DNA from 2 places in the Cellulomonas shaoxiangyii genome. Region 2 is predicted to be linked to the other one. Evidence: predicted binding sites of a transcription regulator. Region 2 holds the regulator's gene; the other holds the start of a gene.
The links. Region 2 encodes LexA, which represses DNA repair genes until DNA is damaged. Its sites were predicted from a motif close to TCGAACANNTGTTCGA; they were not measured.
Positions count from the first base shown of each region.

Region 1: E5225_RS17185 (replicative DNA helicase) is a predicted target of LexA. The motif match lies at 1,441-1,456, and genes of this name have one in related genera.

Region 1 covers NZ_CP039291.1:3,869,737-3,873,071, forward strand. The annotation lists gene E5225_RS17185 (replicative DNA helicase) at 1-1,409, opposite strand, end outside; gene E5225_RS17190 (MATE family efflux transporter) at 1,809-3,137, shown strand; gene E5225_RS17195 (hypothetical protein) at 3,180-3,335, opposite strand, start outside.
Region 2 covers NZ_CP039291.1:2,297,559-2,300,893, reverse strand. The annotation lists gene E5225_RS10435 (L-lactate dehydrogenase) at 1-993, shown strand, start outside; gene lexA (transcriptional repressor LexA) at 1,075-1,842, opposite strand; gene E5225_RS10425 (LysM peptidoglycan-binding domain-containing protein) at 2,144-2,566, shown strand; gene nrdR (transcriptional regulator NrdR) at 2,819-3,322, shown strand.

The sequences.
Region 1 (3,335 bases), 1.6 Mb from region 2:
GCCGTGACCTCCTTGCCCGACGCGAGCCGCAACCGATACACCGGCTTCACACCCGTGGGGAAGACGTGCGTGAGGTGGCGGCGCACGTACTGCAGCCGGTCGTCGAGCGCCCAGATCGGGACGTCCTTGTGCCCGAGGGCGAACATCTCGCCCAGGCTGGTCTCGGCACCCGTGTCGGCGCGGAGCACGCGGGTGTCCTCGGTGAGGCAGCCCGACTCACGAAGGTCGCTCATCTGCGGCTTCTTGTCGGTTCTCTGCTCCGGGCCACGGTTCAGCTGCGAGATCGCGATGACCGGGACCTCGAGCTCCTTGGCCAGCAGCTTGAGCGCACGCGAGAACTCGGAGACCTCCTGCTGGCGGGACTCGACGCGCTTGCCGGACGTCATCAGCTGGAGGTAGTCGATGACGACGAGCTTGAGGTCGTGCCGCTGCTTCAGGCGCCGGCACTTGGCGCGGATCTCCATGAGCGACATGTTCGGCGAGTCGTCGATGAACAGCGGGGCCTCGGAGATACGGCCCATGGTCGCGGCGATCTTCGCCCAGTCCTCCTCGCCCATCGCGCCCGTGCGCAGCTTCTGCAGGTGCACGCGCGCCTCGGCGGAGAGCAGACGCATCGTGATCTCGTTGCGGCTCATCTCGAGGGAGAAGACAACAGCGGCCATGTTGTGCTTGATCGCCGCAGATCGGACGATGTCGATACCCACCGTCGACTTGCCGATGGCCGGCCGCGCCGCGATGACGATCATCTGGCCCGGGTGCAGGCCGTTCGTCAGCCGGTCGAAGTCCGCGAAGCCGGTCGGCACGCCGATCATGCCCTCGCCGCGGTGACCGGCCGCCTCGATCTCGTCGACCGTGCCGCCGATGATCTCCGACAGCGGCAGGTAGTCCTCGGACGCGCGCCGCTCGGTGACGGCGTAGACCTCGGCCTGGGCGTTGTTGACGAGCTCGTCGACGTCGCCGCCGTCGGTCGCGTAGCCGAGCTGGACGATGCGCGTGCCCGCCTCGACGAGCTTGCGCAGGATCGACCGCTCCCGGACGATCCGCGCGTAGAACCCCGCGTTCGCCGCGGTCGGGACCCCGGCGATGAGCGTGTGCAGGTAGGGCGCGCCGCCGATGCGGGCGATCTCGCCGCGCTTGGTCAGCTCGTCCGAGACGGTGATGGCGTCGGCGGGCTCGCCACGGCCGTAGAGGTCGATGATCGCGTCGTAGATGACCTCGTGCGCGGGGCGGTAGAAGTCGGTGCCCCGGATCTGCTCGATGACGTCGGCGATGGCGTCCTTGCTGATCATCATGCCGCCGAGCACGGAGCGCTCGGCGTCGAGGTCCTGCGGCGGGGTGCGGTCGAAGCCACCGCCCCTGCTGCTGCGCTCCGCCGGCGGTGCGCCGAACTCGAGGTCCTCGATGGTCACCTGTCACCCACTCTTCGCTCGTCCCACCCGGTCGAACGCCAGTTCTACACGGAGCCGCTGACAGGGGCCGGGCCGCCGCCGCGACGCTGCGCCGGCACGCGGGTGCCCACCTGTCCTCGCGAGGTTAGGTGCCGCCGTCCCCGGACCCAAACGGGCGTGTGCACACACCGGTGGACAGCCTGTGGACGGCCCCCTCAGGCCTGTGTGCACAGGTTGTGGACGAACCTGTGGAGAAGGTCACGCGGCGGCCCGCGCACCCCCTCCCACCGGCGCATACGCTGTGCACGTGCTGTGGAACGACATCCGTTCACCCGAATGTCACCTGGCGGACGTGTGAACCGGCACGTGGACGGTCGTCCCACTCCGTACCCCGCCTCCGACGGCGCGTCGGGCGACCACCTGCCCGGCGCGCGCCCGGCCGGCGTGGACCGTCAGATCGTCGCCCTGGCCGTCCCCGCCCTCGGCGCCCTCGTCGCGGAGCCGCTGTTCGTCCTCGTGGACTCGGCGATCGTCGGGCACCTGGGCACCGACGCCCTCGCGGGCCTCGCCCTCGCGTCCACGGTGCTCGTCACCCTCGTCGGCCTCTGCGTCTTCCTCGCCTACGCCACGACCGCGGCCGTCGCCCGCCGGGTCGGTGCGGGCGACACGCGCGGTGCCCTGCAGACCGGTGTGGACGGCATGTGGCTCGGCCTGGGGCTGGGCGTCGTGCTCGCCGGCGCCGCGTGGCTCGCTGCGCCCACGCTGCTCGGCGTGCTCGGCGCGAGCGGGGGCGTCGCCGAGCAGGCGGTCGCGTACCTGCGCTGGTCGACGCCCGGCCTGCCCGGCATGCTCCTGGTCCTCGCCGCCACGGGTGCGCTGCGCGGGCTCCAGGACACCCGCACCCCGCTGGTCGTCGCCGCCTCGGGTGCCGTCGCGAACGGGCTCCTCAACGCCGTGCTCGTGTACGGCGCGGGCATGGGCATCGCCGGCTCGGGTCTCGGCACCGCCGTCGCCCAGCTCGGCATGGCCGTCGCGCTCGTGGTCGTCGTCGTGCGGGGCGCGCGCCGAGCCGGGGCGGACCTGCGCCCGGCCGCCGGCGGCATCCTCGCCAACGCCCGCGCGGGCGTCCCGCTGCTCGTGCGCACGGCGAGCCTGCGCCTCGCGATCCTGCTGACCGTGTGGGTGGCGACCGGCCTCGGCGCCTCCGCCCTCGCCGGGCACCAGGTGGTCAACGCCGTGTGGGGCCTGACGGCGTTCGCCCTGGACGCCCTCGCGATCGCGGCGCAGGCGCTGGTCGGGCACGCCCTCGGCGCGGGCGACGTGCCGCGCACCCGCGCACTCCTGCGCCGCACGCTGCAGTGGGGCGTCGCCGCGGGGGTCGTGATGGGCGTCCTCGTCGGCGCTCTCGCGCCGCTGTACGTGCGCCTGTTCACCGCCGACCCGGACGTGCGCCGCGCGGCTGTCACCGGGCTCGTCGTCGCGGCGGTCGCGTTGCCCATGGCGGGCTGGGTCTTCGTCCTCGACGGCGTGCTGATCGGCGCCGGGGACGGGCCCTTCCTCGCGTGGGCGGGCGTCGCGACGCTGGTCGCCTACGTCCCCGCGGCGCTGGCCGTGCACGCGTGGGCGCCGCCGGGCGCCGCCGGGCTCGCGTGGCTCTGGGGAGCGTTCGCCGTCCTCTTCATGGCCGCTCGCGCCCTCACGACGGGATGGCGCGCACGCGGCACGGCCTGGATGGTCACGGGCGCCTGACCGTCGGTCGGGCCGACCGGTGCCCGGCGGGCCGCCGGGTGCTCAGTCGCCGCCGCCACCACCTCCGCCGTCGCCCCCGCCGCCGTCCGACCCACCGTCCCCGTGCGTGTCGCCGCGGTGCCCGTCGCCCCCGTACCCGGCGCTGCCGCCGTCGCCCGTGCCGCCCGCGTCCCGGCGACGCGCGTCCCGACCGCGGCC
Region 2 (3,335 bases):
GAGCCCGAGGGCGACGACGGCACGCTGGCCGTGCCGACGCCGCAGCGCCGCACGTCCAAGCTCGGCATCGTCGGGGCCGGCGCGGTCGGCTCGACCATGGCCTACGCGGCGCTGATGCGCGGCGCGGCCCGCACGGTCGCGCTGCTCGACGTCAACCGGCAGAAGGTCGAGGCGGAGGTCCTCGATCTCAGCCACGGCATCCAGTTCATGTCGATGGCCGAGGTGGTGGGGTCGGACGACGTGTCGGTGCTCGCCGACTGCGACGTCGTGGTCTTCACGGCCGGCGCCAAGCAGCGGCCCGGTCAGTCGCGCCTCGACCTCGCCGAGGCGACCATCTCGCTCGTGCGCAAGGTGCTGCCGGGGATCGTCGAGGTGGCCCCGAACGCGGTCTACGTCATGGTGACGAACCCCGTCGACGTCGTCACGTACGCCTCGCTGCAGATCTCGGGGCTGCCGCCGGCCCAGCTCTTCGGCTCGGGCACCGTGCTCGACTCCTCGCGCCTGCGCTACCTCATCGCGCGGCACACCGGCGTGGCGGTGCAGAACGTGCACGCGTACGTGGCCGGTGAGCACGGCGACAGCGAGCTGCCGCTGTGGAGCTCGGCGTCGATCGGCGCGGTGCCGCTGCTCGAGTGGCCGGGCGTCGGGGGCCACGGGCCGCTCACGAGCGAGGTGCGCGAGGCCATCGCGCACGAGGTCGTCGAGTCGGCGTACCGGATCATCGAGGGCAAGGGCGCGACCAACTACGCGATCGCGCTGGCGGGCTCGCGCATCATCGAGGCCGTCCTGAAGGACGAGCAGCGCATCCTGCCCGTGTCGTCGCTGCTCGACGGCTACCTCGGGATCTCCGACGTCTGCCTGAGCGTGCCGACGGTCGTGGGTGCCTCGGGCGTCGCCGAGCGCCTCGAGGTGCCGATGTCGTCCGACGAGCTGCTGGGGCTGCGGCGCTCCGCCGAGGCCGTCCGCACCGTCGCGCGGCGCTTCGGGTTCTGACGGGGACGAGGCACTGCGCACGACGCGGGCCGGACGGCGAGGAGGTCGCCGTCCGGCCCGCGTCGTGCGGCCCGACGTCCGTCAGAGGCTGCGCAGCACGCTGACCACGCGGCCGAGGACGGTGGCCTCGTCGCCCAGGATGGGGGAGTAGGCGGGGTTGTGCGGCAGGAGCCACACGTGCCCGTCGGTGCGCTTCAACGTCTTCACGGTCGCCTCGCCGTCGATCATGGCCGCGACGATCTGGCCGTTCTCCGCGACCGGCTGGCGGCGCACCACGACCCAGTCGCCGTCGCAGATCGCCGCGTCGACCATCGAGTCGCCCGCGACCCGCAGGAGGAAGAGGTCTCCCTCGCCGACCAGCTGCCGGGGGAGCGGGAACACGTCCTCGACGACCTGCTCCGCGAGGATCGGCCCGCCGGCGGCGATCCGCCCGACCACCGGCACGTAGGACGGGGCCGGTGCGCCGTCGCGCTCGGGCGCGTCCGTGCCCAGGTCGACGCCGCGGGCGGGGGGCAGCGTGCCGACGGTCCGCGCGTCGTCCGGCTGCACGACCTCGATCGCGCGCGGCCGGTGCGGGTCGCGACGCAGGAAGCCCTTGCGCTCGAGCGCGGTGAGCTGGTGCTTGACGCTCGAGGGGCTCGTGAGGCCGACCGCGTCGCCGATCTCGCGCATGCTCGGGGGGTACCCGCGGGCCTCCACCGACGCGCGGATCGTGTCGAGGACGAGGCGCTGGCGCGCCGTGAGCCCGTCGGAGGCCCCGTCGGCGCCGAGCTCGACGACCGTCGCCGCGGCGCTCGTGACGTCCTGCGCGGCCGTCGCGGCCGTCCTGGTCCCGCCCTGCACGCCCACGGCGCCTCCTGATCCCTGCGCTGGTCCCTGCTCGGTCCTTGCTGGTCCTTGCCCGGTCCGTGCTCCGGCCGTCCCTGCCGTGCGTCCCGCGGCCCTGCCGCCGCGCCGCCCGCCGCGTCCGTGCTGGTCAGGGGGCCGTGTCGGTGGTCGGTGGTGCACTTCGTGACGCGCCCCAGCCTAGGGGTGCACGGGTGCCGGATCAAACATCTGTTCGAGCGTGTCTCGACGGATGTCGGAGGCGTCTGCTAGAACTCGTACAGGCGTTCGACGAACAGGTGTTCGAGACGACGGAGGACAGGACATGAGCGCGATGACGATCGCACCGGGCCGGATCGCGGCCGGGACGACGGCCGGACCGACGGGCGGGGCGGGGCGAGCGGCCCCCGGGCGCCCGTCGGCACGGGTGGCGCGCACGACCGCGGCGGAGGCCCCGCTGCGGCTCACGGCGCGCGGCCGCCTCGTCGTCTGGCTGCTGGCGCTCACGCTCGCGGTCGCGTCGGGCGTCGGTGGCGCCGCGCTGTCGGCCCGGGCGGACGGCCCGCGGGGCGGGACCGAGGTGGAGCGCGTCGTGGTGGCGCCGGGGGAGACGCTCTGGGGCCTGGCCGCCGCGGTCGCCGGCCCCGGCGACGACGTGCGCGACGTGGTGCTGCAGCTCATGGAGCTGAACGAGCTGCCGGCGGGCGGGCTGCAGGCCGGGCAGACGGTCGTGGTCCCCGCCCGCTGAGCGTCCGGTCGGACCCGGAGGTACGCGTGCCTCCGTCGGGCCCGGAGGCACGCGTGCCTCCGTCGGACCCGGGCACGTGTGCCGCGGGCACCCGCGCGGACGGGCGTGCCGGCAGGGCCCACGCCGACCGGCCGCGGCGGGCGCACCGGCGGTCGTGCTTGCGACCGTTCTCCGCACGGCCTACCGTCACCACGTCCTACCGGTCGACGGGCGCCCCGGCGGCCGCGGCACGCCGCTCCCGAGAGGTCCCTCGTGCACTGTCCGTTCTGCCGGCACACCGACTCGCGGGTCGTCGACTCCCGTACGTCCGACGACGGGTCCTCCATCCGGCGGCGTCGCCAGTGCCCCAGCTGCCACCGCCGGTTCACGACGGTCGAGACGGCCAGCCTGTCGGTCGTCAAGCGCTCGGGCGCGACGGAGCCGTTCAGCCGCGAGAAGATCGCGAACGGCGTCCGGAAGGCGTGCCAGGGTCGTCCCGTCAGCGAGGACGACCTCGCGCTGCTCGCGCAGAAGGTCGAGGAGACGCTGCGCTCCGCCGGCTCGGCCGAGATCGACGCCTACGAGATCGGCCTCGCGATCCTGGGGCCGCTGCGGGAGCTGGACGAGGTCGCGTACCTGCGCTTCGCGAGCGTGTACCAGGCCTTCGACTCGCTCGACGACTTCGAGGCGGCCATCACGGTGCTCCGCGCGGAGCGGGAGCAGCAGGGCGCGGCGGACGCCGCCGCCGGCGCGTCGGCGGACGAGCCCGCCCGCTGAGCAGCCGCCCGGC